2 regions of the Pseudoxanthomonas spadix BD-a59 genome follow, and region 2 is predicted to be linked to the other one. Evidence: riboswitches for the same ligand, from Rfam matches in the RefSeq annotation. Region 2 holds a riboswitch; the other holds the start of a gene.
The links. Region 2 has a riboswitch for cobalamin ahead of DSC_RS15325 (ribonucleoside-diphosphate reductase subunit alpha). Riboswitches for the same ligand answer to the same signal wherever they lie in the genome.
Positions count from the first base shown of each region.

Region 1 (15,890 bases), 470 kb from region 2:
CACGGGTTATGCTTTCGAGGTTCCCGCTCCGTTAGCGCCATTCTCCATGCGAATCTCCCTGTTGCGCTGTGCTCCCCTGGCCGCGGCCGCGGTCCTTTTGTCCGGCTGCAGCCACTCGTCCTTTTCCAAGAAGGGCGAAATGCTGGCAGCGGAGACCTTTGACTCCGATGGCACCTACTCGCGCACCTTCGACCGCGCCCCGGACCAGGTGTGCGAGGCCTCGCGCCGCGCACTGCTGAGCCAGGGCTATGTGGTCAGCCGTTCGGATGCGGCGATGGTGGAAGCCAACAAGAATTTCCAGCCCGAGCCGGAAGTCCACGAGCAGGTCGCCATTCGGGTGTCCTGCGTGGGCCGGGCTTCGGGCGAGGCCTGGGTGTTCGCCAGCGCCACCCAGGACCGTTACAACCTGCGCAAGTCCAATACCTCGGCCAGCGTCGGCACCGCGCTGGGATCGCTGTCGCTGCCCTTCGGCAGCAGCGATGACTCGCTGGTGCGGGTGGCCAGCCTGACCGTGCAGGACCCCGACTTCTACCGCTCGTTCTTCCGCCTGGTCGACCGCTATCTGCCACCGCAGGTCAAGAAGCCCGTGCTGGCACCCAAGCGGGCCGAGGAAGCCATGGCGCCGCCGGCGCCTGCACCGCTGCAGCCGCACCCGGCAGGGGAAGCCGTGCCGATGCCGGTGGAAAGCCCGGCCGCCGGCACCCTCGTGCCCGCACCCGCACCCGCACCCGCACCGGACGCGGCACCGGCACCGGCACCCACACCGGCACCCACACCGGCACCCACACCGGCACCCACACCGGCACCGGACCCGGCCGCGCCCAGGGACGATGCCGGCAGCACCGACACGCCCTGACTCCACGCGTTCCAAAGGCATGCAAGAAGCTGGACCGGCAGGGCCGGCCTCCTGGTTCGGTTTCGTGGGGCCTTGCCCCGAGACCGTTTTTCAGCGCCTCGACGGCCGCGGCGGCGGTCGCTTCCGGCCCTGGCCGGGCACCACGCCCAGCGCGACCGGTGAGGTGGCGTCAGCGCTCCCACCGGCTAGGGCGAGGCGCTGCCCTCGTCCGCGCCGGCCTCGCCCATTGGCAGGCAGACATCGTCCAGCTCGCAATGGAACGGCCGGGCAGTGGCGCGTGCAGGTGGTTTTAATGTCTCTGCACCTAGGCTTGGCGCCACATTCGCAGCCTCGCGAGGGACATCACGATGGAAACCCGCTACTTCGTTGCCCAGGACAGCACTGGCGAGCGTCGCCGGGTGCGGATCCTGCCCTCTGACCACGATGCCGGCGCGGCTGGCCACCCCGCACATCTGTATGCGCTGGATGACGGCACCCCGGTACGCCGGGTGGACAACGACACCTTTCAGATCGTCAGCAGTGGCGCCTATGTCACCCTGGTGCGCGACTGAGGGCACCGGCATGGGTCGTCGGGTAATGCGACACCGATCGGGTCAGGCCCACCACTGCCCGCTCACGCCGCTTGCGTGAAGCTTGCCGGTGCGCAATTGGCGCGCGTCAGAGGAGCCGGATGATGGAACTGGGCATGGTGGGGCTGGGGCGGATGGGCGCGAACATGGCCCAGCGCCTGTCGCAGGGCGGCCATGCGGTCACCGGATTCGATCCTTCGGCGCAGGCGCGCCAGCATGCCGCCGACCACGGCATCACCCCGGCCGGCTCGCTGGCCGCGCTGGTGTCCGAACTGTCCGCCCCGCGCGCGGTCTGGCTGATGGTGCCGGCCGGCACCATCGTCGATGACACGCTCGACGCACTGCTGCCGCTGCTGTCGCCGGGCGACATCGTCATCGATGGCGGCAATTCGTACTACAAGGACAGCATCCGCCGCGGCGCGCGGCTGGAGCAGGCCGGCATCGCCCTCGTCGACTGCGGCACCAGCGGCGGCGTGTGGGGCCTGACCGAGGGCTACAGCATGATGGTCGGCGGCAGCGATGCCGCCCTGGCGCAGCTGAAGCCGGTGTTCGAGACCCTGGCGCCATCGCCGACCACCGGCTGGGGCCACGTGGGTCCCGTGGGCGCGGGCCACTTCACCAAGATGGTCCACAACGGCATCGAGTACGGAATGATGCAGGCCTACGCCGAGGGCTTTGCGATCCTGGAGCGCAAGGCCGACTTCAAGCTCGATCTGCACCAGGTGGCGCGGGTGTGGCAGCACGGCAGCGTGGTGCGCTCGTGGCTGCTGGACATCGCCACCGATGCGCTGAAGGAAAATCCCACCCTGGCCGGCATCGCGCCGTATGTGGAGGATTCGGGCGAAGGTCGCTGGACGGTGGCCGAATCGCTGGACCTCAACGTGTCCGCGCCGGTGATCACCCTGTCGCTGCTCGAACGCCTGCGCTCGCGCGAGAAGGATTCCTACGCCGACAAGCTGCTGGCGGCGATGCGCAATGGCTTCGGCGGGCACAGGATCACCAGGGAATGAGCGTCACCCTGCAAGCGTCGGACATGCCCATGCCGGAAAACAACAGGCGTCGTTGGAGCCGGATGGCGATGGGCAGTGTGCCGCTGCCCCGGTCGATGCCGAGCCTGGCATGCCGCCCAACCGCGGTCAGGCTGCCGGCGTGAGCCTGAGCAGGCGGCCGCCGCCGTCCTTGCCGTCTTCCAGCAACCACAGCGCACCGTCCGGGCCCTGTTCGACCTCGCGGATGCGCTGGCCCATGTCGTAGCGGGCCGCTTCCTTTGCGTTGCTTCCGTCAAACTCGATCCGCACCAGGCTGCGCGAGGACAACCCGCCGATGAAGGCGTTGCCCTTCCAGTCCGGGAACAGGCTGCCCGAATAGATCATCAGTCCCGCCGGGGAGATCACCGGGTTCCAGCTGACCTTGGGCGCGGCGAACTGCGGGCCGGTGGCATGGTCGGGGATGTCGCGGCCGTCGTAATGGTCGCCGTTGGAGACGATGGGCCAACCATAGTTGGCGCCGCGCTCGATCAGGTTGAGTTCGTCGCCGCCCCTGGGACCCATCTCCTGCGCCCACAACCGGCCCTGTGCATCGAAGGCAATGCCCAGCACGTTGCGATGGCCGAGCGACCAGATCTGGCTGGCGACCCCGCCTCGGGCTGCAAACGGGTTGTCGGCCGGCACGCTGCCATCGTCGTTGAGCCGCACGATCTTGCCCAGGTTGCTGGTCATGTCCTGGGCCGGATCGAACTTCTGCCGTTCGCTCGAGCTGATCCACAGCTTGCCGGCGCGGTCGAAGGCGATGCGATGGCCGTAATGGCCCTGCCCGCTGACCTTGGGCGCCTGTCGCCAGATCACCTTCAGGTCCTGCAGCGCGCCGCCACCGGCGGCGTTCAGGGCCAGCGTCGCGCGGGCCACGGCAGCACCGCGCCTGTCGCCGTCGCCCGGCTCGGCATAGCTGAGGTACACCACCTTGTTGTTGGCGAAATCCGGATGCAGGACCACATCGCCCAATCCGCCCTGGCCGCCATAGGCGACGGCCGGCACGCCGGCGATCTCGGTGGCCTTGCCGGCCCTGAGGTCGTACAGCTGCAGCTGGCCACGCTTCTCGGTGACCAGCAGGCGTCCATCGGGCAGGAAGGTCATCGCCCAAGGCTCGGTGAAGGCATGCACCGGGGTCACCGCGAATGGCCGGCCGGCTTCGGCTGCGGGCGCGGAAGCCGAGGCGGACGCGGAGGCAGACGTCGTGGCGTCCTGCGGCGCAGCCGCACCGCTGCAGGCGGCTGCCGACAGCAGCGCCGGCAACACGGCGACGAGCAGAGGGCGATGGGGATGCGGCATGGAAGGCTCCTGGTGCGGGCCGCCTGGGAACGCGGCGTCGTGTGGCGTTGTACTCGCTGGCGCGGCGTCAGTTGTTCAGGGCGCGTCGGTGATAACCGCGTCGTCAGCGGTCCATCCCCGGTACCCCGGCCCTGGAAGGTCAACTGCGGTGCCCTGGCATCTTGTACGCGGACCGGCGCGGTTTCGCTGTGCGCCTGTCGCCTGCCTGCGAGCGCCAAGTCCACCCGCGTGGCTGTGCCTGTCCGTGCCTGGGCCCTGGCGATGGACCAAGTGCCGGTCAGGTGAGCGCGCTGGGCTGTTCGTAGGGCAGCAGGCGCGCGCCGGTGGCCTGGACCGCGGCATCGGCGCGGCGCAGGGATTGTTCCTCGGCATCGACCACCACCAGCACGCGCCCTGCCTGGATCTCCTCCTCGAACGTGCGGCGCACCGTATCGGGCACCGACGAACCGACCAGCGCCGCCGACCAGGTGCCGACCGCGGCGCCGGCCAAGGCCAGCGCGCCTGCACCGGCCAGGGTCAGGCCCAGCGGCGGCACCGCCACGCCGACGATGCCGGCCACCAGGCCCGCCGCGCCGCCGCCCAGCGCACCGCGCAGCGCGGCCGGTTTGAAGTCGGTCTGCGCTTCCTTCAGGCCGTCTGGGATCTGCTCCATCTCCACTTCGCCCTTGGCGATCAGCGAGACATCGTTGCGGTCGATCCCGGCCCGGGCGGTGGCAGCGTGCACGGCGGCGCGTGCGCCGGCCAGGTCGGTGGTGGCATACACATGTCGGGTCTTCATGGCGTGCTCCCTTGGGGATGCACGCAGGCTCGACGTGGCCCGGTTATCGGGATGTGACCGTCCCGTCACGGTGGCGCGGCGATGCTTGAACGCATGCTTGATTTCCGCACTATCCATTGTCCCTACTGCGGCCAGGCGCTGGACATCGCCGTGGACGTCTCGGCCGGCGACCAGGACTACATCGAGGACTGCCAGGTGTGCTGTCGTCCGATCAGCATCGCGCTGGCGGTGGACGACCAAGGCCGGGCGCATCTGTCGGCACGCGCGGAAAACGATGCCTGAGCGCCTCGCGCACGCTGTTACAGTAGCCAGCTTCTTCCCCTGCCAACGGCACGCCCCGCGTGCCCGGACCCCATGAATCTTCCGTTGCACTTCGGCCTGCTCGGCGCACTGGAAGCCGGCGCGATCGCGCTGCTGATCGGCCTGCTGGTGTACGCGGTGTGGCATTGGATCGCCGCGCGTGCCGGCCTGCACCATTCCCATGCCATCGGCTGGAGCTGCGTGATGGCCGTGGTCATCGGCGCAGGCATTGATGGCTGGCACCTGTTCTACCTGGGCGTGGTCAAGCTGGAGTCGCCGGTCTATGCACGCATGGCCCTGCAGAAAATCCACGATCCGGATTCCCTGGGCGCGCGCGTGGCCCTGGAAGCCATCGGCGCAGTGGTGGGTGTGGTGCTGTCAAGGCTTGCATTCAGCGCCCGTTCCCGGGATGACGACGCCACGCCGCCAGCGGTATCGCCGGATCGCGAGCACTGAAACCGGCCAGTGCGTCACGGCCAAAACGTATTGCTGACAAACGCGCCACGCGCCGCTCACGGCGGCGCTAGCCGGTCTGGTGTGCCAGCGGGTTAAAGCCCTGTTCAAAGCAATGCTGCGCAGGCGCGGGGGTTCAGATGCGCACGTCCAAGGTGCTGTCGTGCGCTGACTTTCGCGCATTGACCCCGCACGGACCCCACAGGAGCAGACACCCATGAAGACCTCCCGTCGCAAGCCATTGCTGGGCTTGATTGCCCTTGGTGCGGCGTTCTCCGCGCCGGCCTTCGCCCAGCAGGCGCAGCACCACGCGCAGGACGCGGCCGTGCAGGAACAGCAGCACCTTCAGGCGCAGTCCGCGGCCGCCGCGGACGCTCAGCCGCAGGCGGCCGATCCGTCCGACCAAAGCCAGCAGGGGTGGAACAGCCTGGATACTGACAAGGACGGCGCGATCAGCAAGGTCGAGTCCAGCGCCAATCCGGGGCTTTCGCAGATCTTTGGCCAGGCCGACGGCGACAGTGACGGCACCCTGACCCAGGAGGAATACAAGGCCTTCGTGGTCAAGCACTATGGCGGTGGCGCAGGCCAGGCGTCCGGGCAGTAGGCAGGTGCGACTGCCGGGACGCGGCAAGACCGCGGCGGGGCCGATCCCTGATCCATGCCTCACTTGACCGCGACCCCAGGACATCGTTACATGCGGACAGGGCATGCCGGTTGCGGTGCCTTGCGTTGCGACCACCCACGGCAATATTCCATGTCACCTCTGCGCCTTTGGGCGCTGACCACCCATAACAGGAGCATCTGAATGAAGATTCGCAGCACGTTGATGGCGCCGGCCACCCTGGCCGTCGTTCTGGCTGGCTCGCTGATGTTGTCGGCTTGCGGCCCGAAGGCCGACGAAACCGCAGCTCCAGCCGACAGCACCCCGCCGGAATCTTCGGCGCCGGCCGAGTCGACCCCGCCGCCGGCCGACACCATGCCGCCGGAATCGACTCCGCCGGCGGACACCATGCCGACCGAGTCCACCCCGCCGTCGATGGAAACCCCGCCGGAATCTTCGACTCCGGCCGAGTCCACCCCGCCGGCCCAGTCCTAATCGGCTTGCCAGGACGGCACCGCTACGGGCCTGTCCCGTGGCGGTGGCAGGAAACTAAAACGGGCGGCCTTCGGGCTGCCCGTTCTTTTTTGCACCGCGGCGCTGTCGGTATGCTGGGCAGCGGGTGAGAAGCAGGACGGGCCATGGCACAGATCGAGTGGGTGGGCTTCGACGGCGATGACACGCTGTGGAAGAGCGAGGACTACTACCGCGCCGCCGAGGCTGCGTTCGAACAGATCGTGGGCCACTACATCGACCTGTCCGACCGCCGCACCCTGGCGCACCTGCTGGCGGTGGAACGGCGCAACCTGCGCATCTTCGGCTATGGCGCCAAGGGCATGATGCTGTCGATGATCGAGTCGGCCATCGAGCTGACCGGCGAGCGCATCAGCGCCCGCCACGTGCAGGAGATTATCGCCATCGGCCGGGCGACCCTGGACCATCCGGTCGAACTGATCGAGGGCATCGTCGCGGCGGTGCAGGCCATCGCCGCCGACCACCGCATCGTGCTGATCACCAAGGGCGACCTGTTCCACCAGGAGGCCAAGATCGTGCAGTCCGGCTTGTCCGACCTGTTCCACCGGATCGAGGTCGTCTCGGAAAAGGACGCGCCCACCTACCAGCGGGTGCTGCGCGAGCTGGACGTGGCGCCCGGGCGCTTTGCCATGATCGGCAATTCGCTGCGCTCGGACATCGCGCCGGTCGTGGGCCTGGGCGGCTGGGGCATCCACATGCCCTATCACCTGACCTGGGCACACGAGGCCGAACACGACCTGGCCGAGGACACCCCGCGCTTGCTGCAGGTCGATGCCGCCTGGGCGCTGCCGCAGGCGCTGGCCCGGATCGAAGCGACGGTGGCGGAGCCGTGAGCCGGCATGCGCACGGCGCGATGGCGCTGGCCGTGCTGCTGGCACTGGCCGCACCGGCGCATGCGCAGGCCCCGGCGCCGGCAAGCTCCACACCTGCCGCGCCTGCGCCGCCGCCTTACGACGCCGACACCGGCGATGCCTGGATCGATGCGCGCCTGGAGGACCTCAACGCCTATGCACTGCGCTACCCGGATGCGTTCGCCGATGAGATCGCGCGCTATCTGGACGTTCCGCGCGGCTACGTGGTCGCGCTGGGTCAGCAGCCGGGCTGGGCGCCGGGTGATGTGTACTTCGCTTGTGCGCTGGGTAAGGTGCTCGCGCAACCCTGCCGTGCCGTGGTACGGGCGCGTGCGCGTGATGCCGACGGCGGCTGGCAGGGCGTGGCCAGGCGCGTGGCCGGCGCCGGCAAGCCGGTGCCGACCCGGGCCTTGCGTGAGTTGCTGCGAAGCAGCTATGCGCATTGGGAGCGGCCGCTGGACTGAGCGCGCACGCGGCGCGATGGGGCATGCGCGCAGGACCTGTGCAGCCACGGACTCGGCTTGAACCGCGGTGGGCACCCACCGGCTCGCACGCCTGCAGAAGTTCGGCGCGTCGTGCGAAAGATCAACCTTGTCTGGAAAGGCAAGCTCCGGCAGACCCACCACGAACAGGCGCCGTCTCGCGCGAGCAGACCTGCGCGCGCGATACTGCAGCTGCGATGCGCAAGATCCTCCACATCGACATGGACGCCTTCTATGCGTCGGTCGAGCAACGTGACGACCCGGCGCTGCGCGGCAAGCCGGTCGTGGTCGGCGGCAGCGCGCCGCGTGGCGTGGTCTGTGCGGCCAGCTACGAGGCGCGCAAGTACGGGGTGCGCTCGGCCATGCCCGGGGTGACGGCACGGCGGCTGTGCCCGCAGGCGATTTTCGTGGCGCCGGATTTTGCGCGCTACCGCGCCGTGTCGCGGCAGATCCGCGAGATCTTCCTGGCCCACACCGACCTGGTCGAGCCGCTGTCGCTGGACGAGGCCTATCTGGACGTGACCGCGCCCAGGATCGCCTCGTCCAGCGCCACGGCCACCGCCCAGGCGATCCGCGCGCAGATCTTCGAGACGACCGGACTCACCGCCTCGGCCGGGATCGCGCCCAACAAGTTCCTGGCCAAGATCGCCTCGGACTGGAACAAGCCCAACGGCCAGTACGTGATCAAGCCGGCCCAGGTCGAGGCCTTCCTCACCCCGCTCAAGGTCGGCCGCATCCCCGGCGTGGGCAAGGTGGCCGAACGCAAACTTGCCGAACTGGGCGTGGCCACCGTCGGCGACCTGCGCCGCTTCACCCTGGACGAGCTGCAGCTGCGCTTCGGCCGCTTCGGTGCGGCGCTGTACCGGCGCGCGCGCGGCATCGACGAGCGCCCGGTCCAACCAGACCAGCAGGTGCAGTCGATCTCGGCCGAGGACACCTTCGAGGTGGACCTGCCGCTGGCCGAGCTGGGCCCGGCCATCGCGCGCATGGCCGACAAGGCCTGGCGGGCGACCGGCAAGACCGCGCGGATCGGCCACACCGTGGTGCTCAAGCTCAAGACCGCGCAGTTCCGCATCCTCACCCGCAGCTTTACCCCGGAAGCGCCACCGTCCTCGCTGGCCCAGTTCACCGCCATCGCGCTGGCCCTGCGCGATCGGGTGGACCTGCCGGTCGATACGCGCTATCGGCTGGTGGGCGTGGGCCTGGCCGGGTTCCGCGAGCGCGAGGAGATGGCCGTGCAGGGCGCACTTTTCGGTGGGGACAGGCCAGCGGGCGGTCATGAGGCGTCAGGCGCGTGATGGTTCCAGCGCGCGCATTGGCATCGCGCCCGGCTCGCGCCGGTGCGGCGCCGGCGCAACAGGACGGACGGGAGCCGACGCTAGAATGCCGGCCCCGATGCTGCCTGGAGTGCGCCGTTGTCCTTCCCCTATCCGCTGGTGATCTTCGACCTGGACGGCACCCTGGTCGATAGCGCGCCGGCCATCGCACGGGCGGTCAACCGCACCCTCACCGACTGGAAGCTGCGCAACTACGATCTGGCCCAGATCACCGGCTGGATCGGCGAAGGCTCGCGCCAGCTGATTACCTACGCCATGCGCGCCGCCGGCAGCGAGGTGGACATCGACGCGGTGATGCCCGGCTTCCTCAAGCACTACGGTGAGACCGCGCCGGAGGGCCAGGCCTATCCCGGGGTGGAAGACACGCTGGCCACGCTGCACGGGCAGGGCGTCCAGCTGGCGGTGTGCACCAACAAGCCCGAGCAGTTCGTGCGCCCGCTGCTGCAGGCGCGCGGGCTGCTGCAGTACTTCGACGGCATCGTCGGCGGCAATACGCTGTCCGAGCGCAAGCCCAGTGGCGTGCCGCTGCTGCACCTGTGTGCGCAGGCCGGCGTGGAGCCAAGGGGCGCGCTGATGGTGGGTGATTCGGAAATCGACGCCCTGTCGGCGCACAACGCCGGCGTGCCGCTGGTGCTGGTGCGCTACGGCTATCACAAGTCGCTGGACCTGGATGCGGTCGGGGCAGTGGCGGTGATCGGGACAATGCCGGAGTTGCTGCAGCTGCATTGACCTGGGCCTGGTTTCAGTCGCCCCGGCAAGGAGCGTGCATGGTCCAGGGGAAAGCGCAGCCCCAGCGCTGGCGCTCGAGGCCGGCTTTTTTTCACCCAGCAAGGACCCTACTGCCGCCTGGCCTGCCAGCGGATGCTGACGGTGTATTCGCGGCCCGGCTGGTTGTACCACTGGATGGTTTGGTAGTCCCTGTCGAACACGTTGGCGGCCTTGGCCTGCAGGGTCCAGTCGCCGGACAGCGCGTATTCCAGGCGCACGTCCAGGGTGCCGTAGCCGGCCAGGCGCGCGGTGTTGGCCGCGTCATCGTAGCGATGGCCGTAGCCGTTGCCGGTCAGCCCCAGGCGGAAGTCACCGATGGCGTAGTCCAGGTCCAGGCGGGCGGTGTCGCGTGCGCGGCGGGCCAGCCAGTTGTCGTGATTGATGCTGCCATCGCTGTCGTTGCGCGGTTCGGTGTGGCTGATCTGCGCGTTGATGTCCAGGCCATGCAGCGTCATGAAACCGGTGAGTTCGGCGCCGCGGATCCTGGCCTTGTCCACGTTGACCAGGTTGAAGGCGGTGTCGTAACCGATCAGGTCCTCGATGCGGGTTTCATGCGCATTGAAGGTCCAGTTCCAGCCCTGGCCGTACTGGGCCAGGCCCAGGTTGAGCGACTTGCTCTTCTCCGGCTTGAGGTCCGGATTGCCGAAGCCGCCCGGGTAGTACAGGTCGTTGAAGGTCGGTGCCTTGAAGCCGGTGCCGGCGCTGGCGGTGAACCTGAAGCCGTTGCCGAAGCCGAACCCATAGCCCAGGCTGCCGGTGGCGTGCGAGCCGAACTGTTCGTTGTCGTCATTGCGCACCGAGGCCTGCAGCGAATGCGCGGAGAAGCGGCCCTGGTACTGGGCGAACACGCCGGTGTTGTCGCGGCTGTCCACGTCGAACGGGGTATTGCTGGTGACCTGATCGTCCTGCCAGTCGCCGCCGAGGGTGACGATCTGGCCCGGCGCGAAGGTGTAATCGGCCTGTGCCGATGCGGTGTCGCGACGGGTGTCGAAGGTGCTGACGTAGCTGCGCGTGCCGGCGTCGGCATCGACGTAGTCGTTGTCGGACTGGTCCTCGGCGCGGCCGGCCTGCACGGTCAGGGTGAGGGCATCGGACGGCGTCCAGCGCAGGGTGCCGCCGGCCACGCGCTGCAGGTTGTCCGCTTCGTTGCCACCAAAGGCGCTGCCGTCGTATTGGTTGCGGCTGTCGGCGTTGAGGAAGGTGCCTTCCAGGCTGAGTGTGTCGGTGACATTGATGCCGCCGCGCACCCCGATGGAGGTGTTGCGGTAGCCGTCGCGGTCGGGTTGGTCGACATAGCAGCCGGCGCCAAACGGCGCCTGGGCATTGCCGGCGGTCCCGCGGCAGGCGTTGATGCCGTCGGTTTGCTGGTAGCCGGCGTTGGCCGAGAGCCAGCCGCGCGCGCCGCGGTAGCTGAAGCCGGCACTGTGGTTGCGCAGGTCGTGGCTGCCGAATCCGGCCTGGGCATGGGTGGTCAGGCCCTGGCCGCCGGTGCGGGTGAAGATCTGGATGACCCCGCCGATGGCTTCCGAGCCGTACAGGCTCGAGCGCGGGCCGCGCACGATTTCGATGCGCTCGATCTGCGCCACCGGCAGGTCCTGGAACGCGGCCAGGCCGGCGCTGGCCGAGCCGATGCGCACACCGTCGAGCAGCACCAGGACCTGGTCGGACTCGGTGCCGCGGATGTTGAGCGTGGTGTTCTTGCCCGGGCCGCCCTGGTTGCTGAAGCCAATGCCGGCACGCCCGGCCAGCAGGTCGGTCAGCGAGCTGGCCTGGCTGCGGTCGATCTCTTCGCGCGAGATGACCTGCACCGGCACCAGGCTGTCCTGAAGGGCCACTTGCGTGCGGGTGGCGGTGACCGTGACCTGGTCCAGGACGGTGGCATCCTCGCCGGTCTGGGCCGAGCCGATGGTGGGAAGCCCCAGCGCGATGGCCAGGGAAAGCAGGGTGGATTTCATGGGCAAGACTCCGTCGCGCGCCCCGCGCGCATGCAAGGCAAGGAAGCCGCGGACGGAGGTAATGCAGGCGGACAGCGCACGCGAAACACGCGCGGCGCGGCACGCGCGACGCCCTCCGCATCGCAACCGGTGATGGATTCGTGGCGAATCCGCGCTCCAGGCCGGTCTCCGGGCTTGCGAGTTGGAAGTGCCGGCACTTCCGCCGCCGCGCCTTCCCGTGCGTGTCGCGCACAGTGGCCGATGCGTTGGCATGACTCGCTTACCGTTGCGGGGGCAGCGCCGGAATCGCCTGGTTCAAGGCTCACCAGCTTCCCGTTTCAACCCGCCGCGCGTGCAGCTGCGCGTGGGGTCACCTGAAAGCGGCGCAGAGTGTACGCGATCAGGCGCTGGGCCGTGACCGCTGCGCGTGGGAGCCGCTTCAGCGGCGAAAGCTTCCCGGTACAGCCCATCGCCGCTGAAGCGGCTCCCACAGGCCCTCGCAGGTTCAGTCGTCGTCGCGACCGGGACTGTCGAGGAAATCGAATGACGGCCCATGTCCGCCTTCGTCGCTGCCGTGGTTGGTGGTGGTCACCGGCGCGGCGGCCGGGCGTCCGCGCGGCGGCGGCAGGGCGGCCGCGGCCGCTTCCACCGCGGCCACCATCTCCTGGCGGCGCGCCTGGCTCACCTCCTGCCAGTGGCAGCCCTGCAGCGCGCCTTCCAGCGCATAGAGCAGGTTGAGGCTGGGCCGGAAACCGGCGCGTTTGACCCGCATGAAGGCTTCGACCGAGCCGGCCGCGCGCAGGTCTTCCTCGGTGCGCAGACCGACCTGGCGCAGCCACGCAGCGGACTTGGGACCGATGTTGCGCAGCTGCGTGGTGCTCATTGCAGGGCCTGGACCCAGGCCGCGGCGATGGCTTCGATGCCGCGCTGGTCGTCCTCGTCGAAGCGGCCGACCCGCGGACTGTCGATATCCAGCACGCCGATCAGCGCGCCGTCCTTCACCAATGGCACCACCAGTTCCGAGCGCGAAGCCGCGTCGCAGGCGATGTGGCCGGGGAAGGCCTCCACGTCATGCACGCGCTGGGTCTGGCGGGTACTGGCCGCGGCGCCGCAGACGCCCTTGTCCAGCTTGATCCGCACGCAGGCCGGCAAGCCCTGGAACGGGCCGACCACCAGCTCGGTTCCATCAAAGAAATAGAATCCGGCCCAGTTGCAGTCCGGCAGGGCGTTGAACAGCAGCGCCGAGAGGTTGGCCGCGTTGGCGATGCGGTCGGTTTCCCCTTGCATCAGGCCGCGCGCCTGTTCCAGCAGCTGCGCATACTGCTCGGACTTGGTCCCGGAAAGGGTCTGGCTGGCAAATGACATGGGCCGATTCTACGTGCACATGCGGGGCCGGCGCCGGGGCGGGCGGCGCCGGCAGCGTTTGACAAAAAAAAAGCCCGACAGGGGGAGGGACCTGTCGGGCCAGATTTGTGTGGGGGGAGGGACCCACACAAACGAGGGAGCGTGGCGCAAGGCGCCGGCGCGATGTGCTGTGCTGTGCCACCAATTTCCGCGAAACCAGCATTACGGGTTGATGTTGCGACGCAGCATACCCCCGGTTTTGTGGCAATGCAAGGCCAGCGCAGGGCGACCGACGAACGGTTGCTGAAACACTCAGGTCCAGGAATGAAAAGCGCCTTGCGGCTCCCGTTGCAGTGTTTTTCTCAGCCTCTCAGCCTGCGGCAGGCCCGCGGTAGCGGCTGCCGGCGGTGCAGGTCTCGTGCACCACCACCTGGCTCAGCAGCGGCAGCGCGGGCTTGAGGTGATCCCAGATCCACTCGGCGATGCGCTCGCTGGTGGGGTTGTCCAGGCCCTGGATGTCGTTGAGGTAGTGGTGGTCCAGGCGCTGGAAGATCGGCCTGAAGGCTGCCTTGACTTCGGCGAAGTCCATCACCCAGCCAGTGTGCGGATCCAGCGGGCCAGACAGGTGGATCTCGATGCGGAACGAGTGTCCGTGCAGGCGGGCGCACTTGTGCCCATCGGGCACGTTGGGCAGCCGGTGCGCGGCTTCGATGCTGAAGACCTTGAAGATATCCATGGCGCAATCTTCGGCGGCCGGCGCGGGGCGTGCAAACCCCGCGCCGGCAACCTGTGCCCCTCAGTCGGCGCGACGCGGCTGGCTGGAGCGCTGGCCACCGGCACCGCCGCCACCTGCGCGACGCCCGTTGCCGCTGCCGCCCGGACGCGGCGCGCCGTGCTGCCTGGGGCCGGCGTGGGCGCGGCGCGGGGCTTCGCCATGCGGACGGCGGTCGTGGCGACGCGGCGGGCGCTCGCCGCCCGGCAGGTCGGCCCGGCCCGGTGCGCTGTTGCCCCAGCGGATCGGGGTCTGCGGCACGAAGCCCGGCACGTCCTTGATCTCCAGGTCGCGGTCGAGCAGGCGCACGATTGCGCGCAGCAGCTTGGCATCTTCCTGCGAGACCAGCGACACGGCCTGGCCGGTGGAACCGTTGCGGCCGGTGCGGCCGATGCGGTGCACGTAGTCCTCGGCCACCATCGGCAGGTCGAAGTTGATGACCTTGGGCAGCTGGTCGATGTCGATGCCGCGCGCGGCGATGTCGGTGGCCACCAGCACGGTGACCTTGCCGGCCTTGAAGTCACGCAGCGCGCGCAGGCGCTGGGATTGGCTCTTGTTGCCGTGGATCGCGGCGGTCTGGATGCCGGCCTTCTCCAGGAACAGCGCCAGCTTGTCGCTGCCGTGCTTGGTCTTGGCGAACACCAGGGTCTGCTCGCGCGAGTCCTCGGCCAGCAGGTGCAGCAGCAGGTCGCGCTTGCGGGCGCTGTCGACCGGATGCACGCGGTGGGTGATGTTCTCGTGCACGGTGTTCTTGGGCGTGGCCTGGATCTCCAGCGGATCGTGCATGAACTCGCGCGCCAGCAACTTGATGTTGTCGTCGAAGGTGGCCGAGAACAGCAGGGTCTGGCGGTTCTGCTTGGGCAGCTTGGCCAGGATCCGCTTGATCGACGGCAAAAAGCCCATGTCCAGCATGCGGTCGGCCTCGTCCAGGACCAGCACCTCGATGCCCGACAGGTCGACGCTGCGACGCTCCAGGTGGTCGATCAGGCGGCCCGGACAGGCGATTACCAGGTCCACGCCACGACGCAGCGTGTCCAGCTGCGGGCCCATGCCCACGCCGCCGTAGATGGTGGCCGACGGAATGCGCAGGTACTTGCTGTAGTCGCGCAGGCTCTCGTGCACCTGGGTGGCCAGCTCGCGGGTCGGGGTCAGGACCAGGGCGCGCGGACGACGCGGGCCACGGGTGACTGCCTGCGGGTGGGTGCCCAGGTGCTGCAGCAGCGGCAGGCCGAACGCAGCGGTCTTGCCGGTGCCGGTCTGTGCGCCGGCCATCAGGTCGCGGCCGGCCAGGGCCAGCGGGATGGCCTGTTCCTGGATCGGGGTCGGGGTTTCATAGCCCTGCTCGGCCAGCGCACGCAGCAGGAACGGGGCAAGCCCCAGGGTTTCAAATGACATTGGTAAAGCTCCGGATGCACGCCCGGTTCGCGCGGAAAACGCCACACGCGCAGCGCAAACAAGCGCTACGTGCCACGAAAGCCGTTGGAAGAGCGTGTGTTGCCCGAAGCGTTCCCTAACCGCGCTGCGAGTAACTGTTGGGCGACCATGCCGACAGTGGTAGGGCCGTCTTTGCGAAGCGAGAAGGCGTCGGAGGATGGGGGGCGAAGCGGGCCGATAGCCCATTCAACGCCGGTGTCCCTTCAGGGGAAACACGACTGCCGCTAAAGCGAAGCCCGCGTATGGTACCCGATCTGCGCCGTCCACGCCGGCCGGTGCGGCGACGGTTTACCTGCGGACCGGGCGTATCATGGCCTGGTCACGCGCACAGGAGGCGCACACCGATGAGCAGCCTGCGTATCCACCGCAATACCTCCGAGCCGCCAGCGGACGATGTGGGCGAGGAGCGCGAGCCGGTTGCCGGCCACGGCTGCCGGGTCTGCCTGGTGCGCCACCTGGCGGTGTGCTCTGCGCTGCCAGCCGAACAGGCCAGGGCCCTGGAGCAACTCACTGGTGATCTGCAGCTGCGTGCCGGCGAGCTGCTGGCCCGCGA
Region 1 covers NC_016147.2:2,923,315-2,939,204, reverse strand. The annotation lists gene DSC_RS13285 (DUF2242 domain-containing protein) at 47-856, shown strand; gene DSC_RS13280 (hypothetical protein) at 1,204-1,407, shown strand; gene gnd (phosphogluconate dehydrogenase (NAD(+)-dependent, decarboxylating)) at 1,530-2,435, shown strand; gene DSC_RS13270 (PQQ-dependent sugar dehydrogenase) at 2,562-3,752, opposite strand; gene DSC_RS13265 (hypothetical protein) at 4,030-4,530, opposite strand; gene DSC_RS13260 (CPXCG motif-containing cysteine-rich protein) at 4,612-4,812, shown strand; gene DSC_RS13255 (hypothetical protein) at 4,885-5,286, shown strand; gene DSC_RS13250 (EF-hand domain-containing protein) at 5,501-5,887, shown strand; gene DSC_RS13245 (hypothetical protein) at 6,089-6,379, shown strand; gene DSC_RS13240 (HAD family hydrolase) at 6,523-7,248, shown strand; gene DSC_RS13235 (hypothetical protein) at 7,245-7,730, shown strand; gene dinB (DNA polymerase IV) at 7,946-9,046, shown strand; gene gph (phosphoglycolate phosphatase) at 9,164-9,814, shown strand; gene btuB (TonB-dependent vitamin B12 receptor) at 9,922-11,808, opposite strand; cobalamin riboswitch at 11,951-12,179, opposite strand; gene DSC_RS13215 (TfoX/Sxy family protein) at 12,293-12,670, opposite strand; gene DSC_RS13210 (GAF domain-containing protein) at 12,667-13,152, opposite strand; gene queD (6-carboxytetrahydropterin synthase QueD) at 13,502-13,867, opposite strand; gene DSC_RS13200 (DEAD/DEAH box helicase) at 13,928-15,298, opposite strand; gene DSC_RS13195 (Crp/Fnr family transcriptional regulator) at 15,682-15,890, shown strand, end outside.
Region 1: it holds a riboswitch for cobalamin, as region 2 does, so the genes downstream of both, btuB (TonB-dependent vitamin B12 receptor) here and DSC_RS15325 (ribonucleoside-diphosphate reductase subunit alpha) in region 2, are expected to answer to the same signal.

Region 2 (15,890 bases):
GGCCGGCGACACTGCTCCGGGCAATGGCCGCTCGTGCCTGGCGATCAGGCCCGGTCGAAGGCCTGCCAGCAGCGCTGCGCTGCATGGGGAGCTGCATGGGGAAGTGCTGGACCTGGAAGTGGCCGGCATCGCCAGATGATTCGATGGATGCGGGGCGGAGGCTTGCTGCGCGCCTCTTCCGTGGGCATGCCGCATTTACGCCAGTGAAGCGGATCCGAGCTGGTAACGGTTCCACGACTGCCAGCTTCAGGGCGGTTGCGTACACTCGGGGTTCCCCTTTTTCACCACAGGACCAACCGACCGTGTCAATCAATCAGGAGCAGCGCGAGAAGATCGCATCCGGCCAGGGCTTCATTGCAGCGCTCGATCAGAGCGGCGGCAGCACACCCAAGGCGCTCAAGCTGTATGGGGTGGACGAATCGGAGTATTCGAATGAGGCGCAGATGTTTGCCAAGGTCCATCAGATGCGCGAGCGTATCGTCACCAGCCCGGCCTTTACCGGCGCGCGCGTACTTGGCGCGATCCTGTTCGAGCGCACGCTGGACGATACCTTCGCTGGCCAGGAAGCGGCGCATTACCTGTGGAACACCAAGCAGGTCGTGCCGTTCCTGAAGATCGACAAGGGCCTGGAAGAAGAGGCCAACGGGGTGCAGCTGCTCAAGCCGATCCCGGGCCTGGCCGCGTTGCTGGCCAAGGCCAAGGCCAAGGGCGTGTTCGGGACCAAGGAGCGCTCGGTCATCAAGGCCAACAACGCCGCCGGCATCGCCGCGGTGCTGGACCAGCAGTTCGAGCTGGCCCAGCAGGTGCTGGACGCCGGCCTGGTGCCGATCATCGAGCCGGAGGTGGACATCAAGGCCGCCGACAAGGAGGCCATCGAAGCCGAACTGAAGAAAGGGCTGCTGGCGCGTCTGGACAAGCTCGACCCGGCCACGCCGGTGATCCTCAAGCTGACCCTGCCCAGCGTCGATGGGTTCTTCAAGGAGCTGGTCGACCATCCCAGCGTGCTCAAGGTGGTGGCGCTGTCCGGCGGCTACAGCCGCGACGAGGCCAACGCCAGGCTGGCCCGCAACCCCGGCATCATCGCCAGCTTCAGCCGCGCGCTCACCGAAGGGCTCAGCGCCCAGCAAAGCGATGCGCAGTTCAACGCGGCGCTGGATGCGGCGATCGAGTCGATCTACCGCGCTTCGATCGCCTGATGCTCAGCATGGGCATCGCAGCGCGCGATGCCCGGTGTTGCATGGGTGGCTGATGCGCGTGGTGCCGCTGCGCTGCATGCCGGCCATACCGCGCAGGCCTGTGACGATGTTGCGCGCGCAGCGGCCTGCTCCACGCAGCCCCGCCCGATAGGATCAGCGGTTTTCCGCGGAGATGCACATGTCCCGTTTTGCCGATGACACCGCGCTGATCGTGGTCGATTTGCAGCCGGATTTCATGCCTGGCGGGGCGCTGGCGTGTTTCGATGGCGATGCGATCGTGCCCGCCATCGCCCGGCTGCTGGAACGGCGTGACTACGGCACGGTGGTGGCCACCCAGGACTGGCATCCACGTGCGCATGCCTCTTTCGCCGCCCAGCATGCCGGGCGGGCGCCATTCGAGGTGATCGACCTGCACGGTGCGCCGCAGACGCTGTGGCCCGAGCACTGCGTGCAGGGCACGCCAGGCGCGGCGCTGGATGCGCGGGTGGACTGGACACCGGCCGACCTGATCCTGCGCAAGGGCACCGGCGTGCAGGTGGATTCCTACAGCGCCTTCCGCGAGAACCACGGTCCAAACGGTGCGCGGCCGCGCACCGGGTTGGCCGGCTGGCTGCGCGAGCGCGGCATCGCCGAGGTGCATGTGTGCGGCCTGGCGCGCGATGTGTGCGTGCTGTGGACCGCCCAGGACGCGCAGGCCGAAGGCTTCCGGGTGCGGTTCCTGTGGGATCTGACCCGGCCGGTGGCGCCGGATGGCGATGCGCCCACGCGCCAGGCGTTGGCGCAGGCGGGGATCGGGCTGGGCTGACCACGGCGGCGGTGTCGAAGGGGTCAAGTCGACCGGGTAGGGCGTCTTGTATTTGACACATCCCGGGGCGGGGCGTGTATTTTGCGTTAAGAGTGCTGCAGCACAGCACCCCTCCACCCCACGCCCGGAGTCTTCCCCATGCCTGCCAGCAGGTTACGCACCAGCACCCTCGCCATTGCCATCAATGCGGCCTTTGTCGCCGCCGCCCTGGCCCAGCAGGCGCCGTCGGTGGCCCAGCTCGACGCGGTCCAGGTCACCGCCGACCGCCGCAGTGAGGATGCCAAGGACGTGCCGGTCTCGGCCACGGTGCTGCGTCCGGAATACCTGGATGCGCTCTCCACCAGCGCCTCGGACGTGCGCGTGCTGGCCGGCAAGGCGCCCAGCCTGAACGTGGAATCCTCCAACGGACGGGTATTCCCGCGCTTCTATATCCGCGGCTATGGCAACACCGACTTCACCACCTACGCTTCCCAGCCGGTGTCATTGGTGTACGACGACATCGTCTACGAGAATGCCTTCATCAAGGGCTTCCCGATGTTCGACCTGGCCAGCGTGGAAGTGCTGCGCGGCCCGCAGGGCACCCAGTTCGGCCGCAACACGCCCGGCGGCGTGGTCAAGTTCAACTCGGCCAGGCCGGTGCTCGGCGCGAGCGAGGGCTATGCCAGCGTCTCCTACGGCACCCACGCCACCAGCTCGGTGGAAGGCGCGATCAACCTGCCGATCAGCAGCGACTGGGCCGCGCGCCTGTCGCTGCTGCAGCAGCACCGCGACGACTGGGTGACCAGCCAGGCCTCCGGCCAGGAGCTGGAAGGCTACGACGATGCGGCCCTGCGCCTGCAGCTGCTGTTCAAGCCGAGCGATGATTTCGAAGGGCTGTTCAACGCCCACGCACGCAAGCTCAACGGCACCGCACGCCTGTTCCGCGCCAATATCTTCCGGCCGGGCAGCAATCAGCTGGTCGACGGCTTCGACGAGGACAAGGCCTACATCGACGGCCACAATGCCCAGGAGCTGACCACCTATGGCGGCAGTGCCAACCTGACCTTCAGCTCCGGCGACATTACCTTTCATTCGATCACCGGCTACGAAGGCATCTCCGACTACTACAGCCGCGGTGACATCGACGGCGGCTACGGCGCCGGTGCGTTCGTCGACCCGACCCAACCCTATGGCCCGGGGTTCATCCCGTTCTCGGTGGAAACCGCCGGCGGGATCAAGAGCCTGGACCAGTTCACCCAGGAGCTGCGCGCGCAGTCCAACTACGACGGCCCGCTGAACTGGCAGGGCGGCCTGTACTACTTCTACGACGATGTGCAGGGCGAATCCTACGACTACGACACCATCGGCGGCGGCGCGCTGAGCGGCTACGACCTGACCCGGCAGAAGACCAACTCGTGGGCGGCCTTTGCCTCGCTGGACTACCAGGCCACCGAACAGCTGGACCTGCGTGCGGGCATCCGCTACACGCATGACCGCAAGACCTTCGACATCCTGCAGTGGGATCGCGATTCGGCCCCGCCGGTCGGTGGCAAGACCAGCGGCTCGAAGGTGACCGGCGATGTCAGTGCGACCTTCGCCCTGACCGATGCGGTCAACCTGTACGCCCGCGCCGCGCGCGGCTACCGCGGCGCCAGCTTCGGCCCGCCTTCACCCGGGGTGCCGGTGACCGTGGCCAGCCCGGAGACCGTGGATTCCTACGAACTGGGGATCAAGGCCGACCTGTGGGATCGCCGCGGCCGGCTGGCCTTCGACATCTACAGCATGGACATCAAGGACCAGCAGCTGACCGCGGTGGGCGGCACCTCCAACGCGGTGCAGCTGATCAACGCCAAGAAAAGCCAGGCCTATGGCGCCGAACTGGACTTTGAACTGCTGGTCAGCGAGAACCTGCGCTTTGGCTTGAACGGCAGCTACAACGATACCGAGATCAAGGATGCGGGCCTGGCGACTTCCACCTGCTCGCCCTGGGTCTGCACCGTGACCGACCCGCTCGACGAACAGGGCCGGGCCTACATCGACGGCAACCGGCTGCCGCAGGCCGCCAAGTGGATCGGAAACCTCAACGCCCGCTATGGCATCCCGATGGGCGATGGCGCCGAACTGTTCTTCTACACCGACTGGTCCTATCGCAGCGAGGTCAACTTCTTCCTGTACCGGTCCAAGGAATTCGTTGGCCAGCCGCTGTTTGAAGGCGGCCTGAAGATCGGCTACAGCTGGGAAGCGGGCAAGTACGAGGCCTCGGTGTTCTGCCGCAACTGCACCGACCAGATCCGTGCCACCGGTGCGATCGACTTCGACAACCTGACCGGCTTCATCAACGACCCGCGCATCATCGGGGCCCAGTTCCGCGCGAGCTTCTGATCGGGTGTTGCCGCTGCCGGCCGGTCACGGCAGCGGCAACAAGACCAGCGTGACCTTGGGCACGGGCGCGATGTTCATGGCCGCACGCTAGACTCGGCGCATCTTCCACAACAGGTGATGTGGTCATGAGCCAGTGGTATTTCCTCACCGGCGCCGAGCAGATCCGCTCGGGCCCTTTCGATGACGCGGCCGCGCAGGATTTCGCCGCCCGCAACCCGGGCGCGCTGGCCTGGCGCGAGGGTCTGCCCGGCTGGCAGCCGGCGGCCTCGCTGGCCGAGCTGGGCGGTCGCCCTGGGCCGTCGCAGATGCCGCCGCCGCCGGGTGCGGGCCGGCGCGCCGATGACATCGAGTTTCGCATCGTCGGCCACGACATGCAGTTCGTCGAAGTGGAGCTGGATCCGGGCGAAAGCGCGGTGGCCGAAGCCGGATCGCTGATGTTCAAGGACGCCTCGGTGCAGATGGACACCGTGTTCGGCGATGGCCGCACCAGCGGCACCGGCGGTGGCTTCATGGACAAGCTGCTGGCCGCGGGCAAGCGCGTGGTCACCGGCGAAAGCCTGTTCACCACCGTTTACACGCACGTCGGCCAGGGCAAGGCCAAGGTCGCCTTCGCCGCGCCCTATCCGGGCACGGTGATCGCGCTGAAGTTGTCCGAGCACGGCGGGCGCCTGCTCTGCCAGAAGGACAGCTTCCTGGCCGGCGCGCGCGGGGTGCAGCTGGGCATCGCCTTCCAGCGCAAGATCATGACCGGCCTGTTCGGCGGCGAAGGTTTCATCATGCAGAAGCTCGAAGGCGACGGCTGGGTGTTCGTGCATGCCGGCGGCACCGTGGTCGAGCGCGAGCTGGCCGCCGGTGAGCGCATCGACGTCGATACCGGCTGCGTGGTCGCCTACCACGGCGGCGTGGACATGGACATCCGCCGGGTGGCCGGCATCAAGAGCATGTTCTTCGGTGGCGAAGGGGTGTTCCTGGCCACCCTGACCGGCCCGGGCAAGGTCTGGCTGCAGTCGCTGCCGTTCTCGCGCATGGCCGGGCGCATGCTGCAGGCCGCGCCGCAGAACGGTGGTGCGCGCGGGGAAGGCTCGGTGCTGGGCGGGCTGGGTCGGATCCTGGATGGGGACAACAGTTTTTGAAGCAACTCCGGATCGCCAGGGCGATGGGCCGCCATCGTGCCGCGATGGCCGGCCTCGCCGTCCGAACCACGGCGCCGGGTTGGGTGCCGTTTTCCCGATTCACTGGCTAAGCTGCGTCTTTTGGTCCTGCCTCGTCCCAGCCCCATGCCCGCTCCACGTTTGACCTGCCTGCTGCTGAGCGCTTGCGCGACCTTGCTGGCCGCCTGTGGCGGCAAGCCAGTCAAGACGCCGCCGCCGACCGCGGTGGTGCCGCCGCCGGCGGTGACGACCAGGCCGGTGGTGGTCGGCGTCGCCCTGGGCGGCGGGGCGGCCAAGGGCTTTGCCCATATCGGCGTGATCAAGATGCTGGAGGCCAACGGGATCAAGCCCGATGTGGTCGCCGGCACCAGTGCCGGCAGCGTGGTCGGCGCGCTCTATGCCAGCGGCATGGACGTGTTCCAGATGCAGCGCAAGGCCGTGGCGCTGGATGAATCCTCGATCCGCGACGTGCGCCTGTTTTCCGGCGGCCTGGTCCAGGGCCGGGCGCTGCAGGACTACGTCAATGCGCAGGTGGGCAACGTGCCGATCCAGAAACTGAAGAAACCCTTCGTCGCCGTCGCCACGCGTCTGGAAGACGGGCAGCGCACCCTGTTCAACAAGGGCGACACCGGCCAGGCCGTGCGCGCCTCGGCCAGTGTGCCGGGCGTGTTCGAACCGGTGGCCATCGGCAAGTGGCATTACGTCGACGGCGGCGTGGTCAGCCCGGTGCCGGTGGATGCGGCCCGGCAGCTGGGCGCGGATCTGGTCATCGCCGTGGACATCTCCAGCAAGGCCAGCGGCACCACGCCCAGCGGCATGCTGGGGATCGTCAACCAGTCGATCACGATCATGGGCCAGCGCGCCGGCCAGCAGGAACTGGCGCGCGCCGAGGTGGTGGTGCGGCCCAAGGTCAACGACATCGGGCCGGTTGATTTCACCCAGCGCCATGCCGCGATCCTGGAAGGCGAGAAGGCCGCGCTGGCGGCAATGCCGCAGATCAAGGCGCGCCTGGCCCAGCTGCAGCACGAACGCGCCGCGGCGGCGGCCGCGGCAGCCAGGCCGAAGGCCGCGCCGTGCGTGGAGCCCACCCGGCTGCAGCGCCTGACTTTTCGCGGCCAGCCCTGCCCCGGCCCGTGAGCCCGGCGGCGGAGATCGCCGCACGCATGCTCCTGCGCGTTCAGCGCACCGCCTCGGCAATGAAACGATCCACTGCGCTGGTGTAGTCCGAAGGCGCGCCCAGTTCGCGGTTGATCTGCATGTGCGAGAGATCTTCGGGCAGGACCTGCACCGGCACGTGCAAATCCCGGGCGCGCTCGGCCAGGCCACGCGCCTGCGCGCAGCTGTCCTGCCGTTGCGACGAGCACACCAGCAGCATCGGCAGCGACGCCGGCGAGAGCGCGTGCCAGGGCGACACTGCGACCCATGCCGTGGGGTCCTCGCCGAACGCGCGGTCGTACAGCGGCAGGTGCCGCGCCTGCATGACCTGCTCGACGTTCATCGCCGCGCTGTCCAGGGCCACCACCGCGCGCGGGCGCCGGGCACCGGCCTCGGTCAATGCGCTTGGTCGCGCGCCCAGCAACGCCACCAGGTGCGCGCCGGCCGAATGGCCCATCAGCACGGTGCGCGCCGGATCACCGCCCCATTCGTTGCCGTGGCGCTGCAGGTGCGCGATCGCGGCGGCCACATCGCGCGCCTGCAGCGCCGGATCGGCGTCGGGCAGCATGCGGTAGTTGATCGAGACCAGCACGTAGCCGCGCGGCAACCAGTACGCGGCCTTGGGCGTGGCCAGGCCGGGATTGTCCTTGTCCCCGTAGCGCCAGCCACCGCCGTGGACGATCGCGATGATCGGCAGGCCGCGTGCGTTGGCCGGTGCGTACACGTCGTAGCGCTGCGCCGGGTCGGTGCCGTAAGCGACATCGCGCAGCACCCGCGCGCCGGCGGGCAGCGACTGGATCTGCGCGGCATCGGCCTGGTGCGGGCCGAGCAGGGGGCGCAGGCGCTCGCCGCGCGATTGCGCGCACGCCAGCAGCGGAAGGCACAGCAGCAGGGCACTGCAGGCAAGACGGACACCCATGGCGAAAGTCTCGTTCAGTTCACGCGCCACGCAGGCGCAGGACCGCACGCAGGCCGTGCGGCGTGTTGTGCAGCAGCTGCAGCGCACCCCCATGCTGGCGCGCGACCCGCGCGACGATGGCCAGGCCCAGGCCGCTGCCGCCGGCAGCCGGGTCATGCACGAACGCACGCAGCGCGCGCTGCGCCTGTTCTTCGGTCATGCCCGCGCCCTGGTCACAGACCGTGATCTGCCAGGCATCGCCGGTGGCCTCCAGGCGCAGCGAAAACGGCGCCGCACCGTGCCGCTGCGCGTTCACCACCAGGTTCTCCACTGCACGCCGCAGTGCGATCGGCCGGCCGCGCAGCGGCGCGGTGTCCGGGCACTGCACGTCCCAGTGGCCGGGTGCGGCATCGAGCACGGCCCGGCAGACTTCGGCCAGGTCCAGCGGCTCGACCGCCTCGTCACGGCCATCGCGCGCATAGGCGATGAACTGGGACAGGATCGCGTCGATCTCGGCGATGTCGCGGCTGATGCCGGCGCGCAGTTCCGGATCGGTGTCGGGCAGCAGTTCGGCGGCGAACTGCACGCGCGTGAGCGGCGTGCGCAGGTCGTGCGAGATGCCGGCCAGCATCAGCGCGCGCTCGTCGGCGGCGCTGCGCACCTCGGCGCTGGCCTGTTCCAGCGCATGGGCCAGTTCGCGCACCTCGCGCGGGCCGCCGATGTCGCCCAGCGGCGGCGCATCGCCCTGGACCAGGCCGGGCGCGGCGTGGGCCAGCGTGCGCAATGGCGTGACCAGCCGGCGCGCCAGAGACGCCGCCCCCAGCCAGGTCAGGCCCACGCAGCCCAGCAGCAGGGCCACCGAGAACCGGCGCCCGCCGCGCAGCGGCTTGGCGGCGAAGGCCACCCACACCTGCGGCTGGGTGCGCAGCTGCATCCACAGCCGGTCGCCGCCGGCGTCACGCGCCAGCAGGAGCGCGCGCTGCGGCCCGAGCTGCTGGGCGCGGTCGCGCAACGCCCGCAGGAATGGCGCCAACCGCGGCGTCCGGGCGATCGGCGGGGTCTGGCGCACGTCCAGCCCAGCCTGGTGCAGGTAACGCAGGGTCTGGGCGTGCGAGCCGGTGCGATCCAGTGCCTCGGCGATGCTGGCAAAGCCCAGCATCGCCCGGGCCAGCTGTTCGGCGGCCGGCCGGGTGGCCAGTTCGCGGCCCAGCACCACCGCCAGCGCACCGGCGCCGGCCAGCACCAGTGCGATCACCAGCACCAGCTGGGAGAACATGCTGCGCGTGCGGCTCATGCGCGGCCCTCCGGCGGCACGAACACATAGCCCACCCCCCACACGGTCTGCACGATCGCCGGGTTGCGCGGATCGTCCTCCAGCAGCTTGCGCAGGCGCGCGATGGTCACATCCATGCTGCGCTCGAACGCCTCGTGCCCGCGCCCGCGCGCCAGGCTCATCAACCGGTCGCGCGAGAGCGGCTGGCGCGGATGGCGCACCAGCACCGCCAGCACCGCGAATTCGCCCGAGGTCAGCTTCACCGGCACGCCTGCGCGGGTCAGCTGGCGGGTACCCAGGTCCAGCGTCCAGGGACCGAAGTTGACCGTGCCGCCCTCGGCCTGCGGCGCGCCTGGCATGGCCTGGGTGCGGCGCAGGACCGAGCGGATCCGGGCCAGCAGCTCGCGCGGATTGACCGGCTTGGGCAGGTAGTCGTCGGCGCCGATTTCCAGGCCGACGATGCGGTCGATCTCGTCACCCTTGGCGGTGAGCATCACCACCGGCGTGCTGTCGCCCTGGCCGCGCAGGCGCCGGCACAGTTCCAGCCCGCTCTCGCCGGGCAGCATCAGGTCCAGCACGATCAGGTCGAAGTGGCCCCGATCCAGCGCCTGGCGCATCTGTGCACCGTCGCCCACGCCCTTGACCGTGAAGCCCTGGCCTTCCAGGTAGCGCAGCAGCAGCTCGCGCAGGCGCAGGTCGTCGTCGACCAGCAGAAGGCTGGCGGTGGTCTGGTTCATGCGGGGCAATATCGCGTCCCGCGCAGGCCGCGTAAATGCCCGGCCGGTGGACTTTGTAAGCAGATGTTTCGCAGGGCGGCTACAGCAACATCCGCTGGCAGAGCCGAAACACCTGTGCCGCTGCGGCGGCCTAACGTGGCTGCACCGCGACGCTGCCTGCGCCGCGCCCCTTCCAAACTCAGGAGTTCGCCATGCACCTTCAGAAGTTCAACGTCCTGGTGGCCGCGCTGGTCATGACCACGGGCTTGGCCGCGAGCATTGATGATGCCGATGCGCGCCAGCGTACTCGCGCCCGTTCGGTCAGCAATATCGATGGTGCGCGTCAGGCCCATACCAGTGCCTCCGGCAGCGGGGTCCACGGCAGCTATGCCCGTGCCCGCACCCTCAGCACCGATGGCCAGGGCAACGGCAGCATCACCCGCTCCGGCAGCGCCACTGGCGCCAACGGCGGCGATGCCAGCTATCAGGCGCAAGCCTACCGCAATGCCGATGGCAGCGCCGGACGCAGCACCAGCGCCTACGTCGACTCTGCCAACGGTGGCAGTGCCAGCCGCAGCGCCACCTCCAGCCGCGACGGCACGGGCAACGCCAGCCGTTCGGCAAGCGCCTCGGCCCAGGGGGCCAACGGCGGCAGCGTCAGCACCGAAGGCGGGTTTACCAAGAATGCCGACGGCACTTACTCGGGCGGGCGCGACACCACGGCGACCGGACCGCAGGGCAACACCTATAGCGGCTCAACCGACTACAGCAACGGCCAGGTGAGTCATACCAGCACCTGCACCAATGCCGCCGGCGAAGTGATCGCCTGCCGCTGATGTTCCGTCCTGGTGCCGTCGCGGGGCGTCACCCCCCGGTCCGCCGTCGCGACGGCACCGCCTCTCCATCCCGCCCTCCCGGATGAATTCCATGAAACCTTTGCCGTTGGGTCTTCGCATTCTCGTCTTCATGCTCACGGCCACCGGCGCCGTTGCCGCTGCCGCCCAGGCGCAGATGCCCAGTGGGCAACAGCTGGCCGAACGCCTGGCGCAGGCCGACGCCAATGGCGATGGTTTCCTGGACCGTGCCGAGGTGGCGGACATGCCGCGCCTCAAGCGCGGTTTCGACAAGCTCGACACCGACCGTGACGGCCGCCTGTCCAGGGCCGAGCTGCAGGTGGTCGGGCAGAAACTCAGGCAGCGCCAATCCTAGCCTCAGGATTGCATCGTCATCCGTCCGCTCGGCCGCCGCACCGCCGGCTGGGTTGTGGCAGCGGTGGTCGACGATCACACCTTTTCTCCCACCCGGATCCGAACCAGGTATCGACATGAAACTTCCACATGAAATCCGCCTGCTGCCGCTGCTGCTGGTGTTCCTTGCCCCGGCCGCCTTCGCCCAGATGACCCTGCCCGAACCGACCCAAGCCCAGAAGCAGGCGCTGCAGCAGCGCTGGGCCAAGGCCGATACCAACCAGGACGGTTACATCGATCGTGCCGAGGCCGATGCGTTGAATCCCATTTCCAAGAATTTCGACGTACTGGATGCAGACCGTGACGGCAGGCTGTCCCAGGCCGAAATGAGGAATTCGGTGCTGGACCGTTTGCGCGCTGCCGACACCAACCAGGATGGCGACATCGACCGCGCCGAGGCCGATGCCAGCCTGCCGCGCGTGGCCAGGGCCTTCGATCGCCTGGACCTCAACGCCGACGGCAAGCTGTCGGTGGAGGAAGTGCAGCAGGTTGCTTCGCGCTTTGCCGGCCGGCGCCAGGGTCAGCGCTGAGCGGCCACGGGTGGGTTCATGCGTGTTCCCGCCCGTTCCGCCTCGCGCCGACGGCTCCCCGCCGGTCCCCGCTGCCAACGGCAGCCATTGAAGGCGCCGTGGAATCCGCCCCATGCATGATCTGCTCCCTTACCGCTGGCTACTGATCATTCCGCTGCTCCTGCCGTTGCTGGCGGCGGCCGAAGGGTGGCTGCGCCTGCGTCGCGGGCAGGCCTACGACTGGAAGGCCTACTGGGCCTCGCTGGCCGATGCGCTGGTGCGCGGGGTGGTCAACCGCGTGCTGCAGGGCGGCCTGGTCGGCCTGGCCCTGTATGCCGTGGCGCAGTGGCGCATCACCACCCTGCACATGGACACGTGGTGGCAGTGGCTCGGGCTGCTGCTCGGCGTGGAGTTCTGCTACTACTGGATGCACCGGGCCGACCATCGCATCCGCTGGTTCTGGCTGAACCACGCGGTGCACCATTCCCCCAACCAGTACACGCTGGCCTCGGCCTACCGGCTGGGCTGGACCGGACAGATCACCGCTGCGGCGGTGTGCTTTGCGCCGCTGGTGTGGCTGGGCTTTCCGGTGCCGGTGGTGATCGGCGCGCTGGCGCTCAACCTGATCTACCAGTTCTGGCTGCATACCGAGCTGATCGGCACGCTGCCGCGCTGGTTCGAATGGGCCTTCAACACCCCGGCCCACCATCGCGTGCACCACGCCAGCAATCCGCAGTACCTGGACTGCAACTACGGCGGGGTGCTGATCGTGTTCGACCGGCTGTTCGGCACATTTGGCCAGGTCCAGCCCGGGGTGCCGATCCGCTACGGCCTGGTCGAACCGATCCGCAGCTACAACCCGGTACGCATTGCGCTGCACGGCTGGATCGGGTTGTTCGCCGACCTGCGCCGGACCCGGTCGCTGAAGGAGGTGTGGCAGACCTTGTCCGGCCCACCTGGCGGCAAGCCGAGCCACGGCCAGGCGCCACGTTCCAGGCGGTAAAACCCGCCGCCGCTGGGGGTAAGAGCCGCACACCACATTTAGCGTTGACGGAGCCCTTCGGCCACACTATCTTGTGGCTGTCGGTTCTGCGGACTTGCTCGTCGCGGATCAAAAGGGAAGTCGGTGCGGCCGTCGAGGCCAATTCCGACGCTGCCCCGCAGCGGTAACTGGGAACGAATCCGCCACATCAGCACTGGGCCAGCGCCCGGGAAGCGGCGGAGGAGGAGAAGGTCTGGCCTTCATGCCCATGAGTCCGAAGACCTGCCGACAGCCGCGCGCACGCACATCGCGCGGTCCTGGCCGCGGCGTCTTCCGAGGGGAAGATGGCGGATGAAGCGAAGGCCGCCGCCGGCCCGTCCGGGCGTCGCGGTCCTTGCGACGCCGCCGTCCCACACTCCAACGCCAACGCCGTCCTTCGCCTTGCTCGGGACAGGCGCGGGGCGTGCATCATGCATGGAGAACCGACTCGTGACCCAGACCGATTCCGCCGTGGCGCCGCGCCCGGCCGACGCACAATTCCTGCTGACCCCACCGCCCACCGCCACCGTGATGCGCGTGAAAAAGCGCAACGGCGGCAGCGAGGCGGTGGACCTGAACAAGATCGTGCGTGCCGTCCAGCGCTGCGCCGATGGCCTGCACGCGGTCGATCCGATGCGCGTGGCCACCCGCACCATCTCCGGCCTGTATGACGGGGCCAGCACCCAGGAACTGGACGAACTGTCGATCCGCACCGCCGCCTTGCTGATCGGCGAGGAGCCCGAATACGGCCGCCTGGCCGCGCGCCTGCTGGCCAACTGCATCGCCAAGGAAGTGGCCGGCCAGCAGATCCACGCCTTCTCGCAGTCGATCAGCCGCGGCCACGAAGTCGGCCTGATCAACGCGCGCCTGCTGGAGTTCGTGCAGGCTAACGCGCGCAAGCTCAACGATGCGATCGACCTCAACCTGGACCGGGAGTTCGAGTACTTCGGCCTGCGCACGCTGTACGACCGCTACCTGCTGCGCCATCCGCACACCCGCAAGGTGATCGAGACCCCGCAGCAGTTCTTCCTGCGCATCGCCAGCGCATTGAGCGAAGAGGTGCCCGAAGCGCTGGCGCTGTACCAGCGCATGGCCCGGCTGGATTACCTGCCGTCCTCGCCGACCCTGTTCAACGCCGGCACCACCCACGAGCAGCTCTCCAGCTGTTTTTTGCTGGATTCGCCGCAGGACTCGCTGGAGTCCATCTACGCCAGGTACGGCGATATCGCCCAGCTGTCCAAGTTCTCCGGCGGCATCGGCGTCAGCTACAGCCGCGTGCGCGCCCGCGGCTCGCTGATCAGCTCGACCAACGGCCATTCCAACGGCATCGTGCCGTGGCTGAAGACCCTGGATTCGTCGGTGGCCGCGGTCAACCAGGGTGGCAAGCGCAAGGGCGCGGCCTGCGTGTACCTGGAAACCTGGCACGCCGACCTGGAAGACTTCCTGGAGCTGCGCGACAACGCCGGTGACGACGCCCGCCGCACCCACAACCTCAACCTGGCCAACTGGGTGCCGGACCTGTTCATGCAGCGCGTGGAAGCCGATGCGCCGTGGTCGCTGTTCGATCCCAAGACCACCCCGGAACTGCCCGACCTGTACGGCGAGGCCTTCGAGCACGCCTACCTGCAGGCCGAAGCCCAGGGCAAGGCCACCAAGACCATCGCCGCGCGCAAGCTCTACGCCCGGATGATGCGCACCCTGGCCGAGACCGGCAACGGCTGGATGACCTTCAAGGACAAGTGCAACCTGGCCAGCAACCAGACCCTGCGCGCCGGCAACGTGATCCACCTGTCCAACCTGTGCACCGAGATCCTGGAGGTCACCTCCAGCGACGAGACCGCGGTGTGCAACCTGGGCTCGATCAACCTGGGCCGTCATTTCGACGACCACGGCGATTTCGATTTCGACAAGCTGGCCCAGACCGTGCGCCTGGCCGTGCACCAGCTGGACCGGGTGATCGACCTGAACTTCTACCCGATTCAAACCGCGCGTCGCGGCAACCTGCGCTGGCGTCCGGTCGGCCTGGGCTGCATGGGCCTGCAGGACGTGTTCTTCAAGAAGCGCCTGGCCTTCGACAGCGCGCAGGCCCGCGCGCTGTCGAACAAGATCGCCGAGACCATCTACTTCCACGCGCTGGAAACCTCGTGCGAACTGGCCCAGCAACGCGGCAGGCATCCGTCCTTCGCCGACACCCGCGCGGCCAGTGGCGCGTTGCAGTTCGATGCCTGGAATGTGACCCCGGAAGACACCGCGCGCTGGGACGCCCTGCGTGCGCGCATCCGCCAGCACGGCCTGCGCAACTCGCTGCTGATCGCCATCGCCCCGACCGCGACCATCGCCTCGATCGCCGGCTGCTACGAGTGCGTGGAGCCGCAGCTGTCCAACCTGTTCAAGCGCGAGACCCTGTCGGGCGACTTCCTGCAGGTCAACCGCTACCTGGTGGACGAGCTGAAGAAGCTCGGCCTGTGGACTGCGCAGATGCGCGATGCGATCAAGCTGGCCGAAGGCTCGATCCAGGGCATCGCCCAGATTCCCCAGACGCTGCGCCAGATCTACCGCACCGCCTGGGAAATCCCGATGCGCTCGCTGATCGACATGGCCGCCGGCCGCGGCGCCTTCATCGACCAGTCCGCCTCGCTCAACCTGTTCATGGAGAGCCCGAACATCGGCGCGCTGTCCTCCATGTACATGTACGCGTGGAAGCAGGGCCTCAAGACCACCTACTACCTGCGCTCGCGCCCGGCCACCCGCATCGCCAAGGCCACCCTCAGCCACGACGCCAGCCAAGCGCCCGCTCCGAAGCCGGCGTTCACCCCGGACGAGGCGGTGAGCTGCTCGCTGGAAAATCCGGAAGGCTGCGAGGCCTGCCAGTAATGCTTCAAGCCCCTCTCCCGTCGGGAGAGGGGTTGGGGTGAGGGTGCGGCGGAGTCAATGAGGGCTCCGGCATCATCGCCTTCGCCCTTACCTCAGCCGCAGGGATGCGGCTTCGATATCCGCCCTTCGGGCACCTTCTCCCGACGGGAGAAGGAAAGAAATCACAAGCGAGAAACCCATGTCCGCCCACCCCCGTCAGATGCTGCTCGATCCCGGTTTTGAACTGACCCTGCGCCCGATGCGCTATCCGCAGTTCTATGACATGTACCGCGATGCCATCAGGAACAGCTGGACGGTGGAGGAGATCAACTTCCAGATCGACATCGCCGACCTGCACGACAAGATGACCCCGGCCGATCGCCACCTGATCCACCGGCTGGTCGCCTTCTTCGCCACCGGCGATTCGATCGTGTCCAACAACCTGGTGCTGAACCTCTACCAGCATCTCAACGCGCCCGAAGCGCGCATGTACCTGTCGCGCCAGCTCTACGAGGAAGCGCTGCACGTGCAGTTCTACCTGACCCTGCTGGACAACTACCTGCCCGAACCGGGCGAGCGGAGCAAGGCCTTCGCCGCGGTGGACAACATCGCCTCGATCAGGAACAAGGCCGGGTTCTGCTTCAAGTGGATGGACAGCCTGCAGGACCTGGGCCGCCTGGAGACGCGCGCGCACCGACGCCAGTT
Region 2 covers NC_016147.2:3,394,747-3,410,636, reverse strand. The annotation lists gene DSC_RS15385 (fructose bisphosphate aldolase) at 303-1,196, shown strand; gene DSC_RS15380 (nicotinamidase) at 1,375-2,001, shown strand; gene DSC_RS15375 (TonB-dependent receptor) at 2,140-4,362, shown strand; gene DSC_RS15370 (TIGR00266 family protein) at 4,488-5,495, shown strand; gene DSC_RS15365 (patatin-like phospholipase family protein) at 5,640-6,650, shown strand; gene DSC_RS15360 (alpha/beta hydrolase) at 6,691-7,587, opposite strand; gene DSC_RS15355 (ATP-binding protein) at 7,607-8,860, opposite strand; gene ompR (osmolarity response regulator transcription factor OmpR) at 8,857-9,576, opposite strand; gene DSC_RS15345 (hypothetical protein) at 9,768-10,391, shown strand; gene DSC_RS15340 (EF-hand domain-containing protein) at 10,483-10,764, shown strand; gene DSC_RS16960 (EF-hand domain-containing protein) at 10,880-11,332, shown strand; gene DSC_RS15330 (sterol desaturase family protein) at 11,445-12,314, shown strand; cobalamin riboswitch at 12,379-12,597, shown strand; gene DSC_RS15325 (ribonucleoside-diphosphate reductase subunit alpha) at 12,864-15,206, shown strand; gene DSC_RS15320 (ribonucleotide-diphosphate reductase subunit beta) at 15,385-15,890, shown strand, end outside.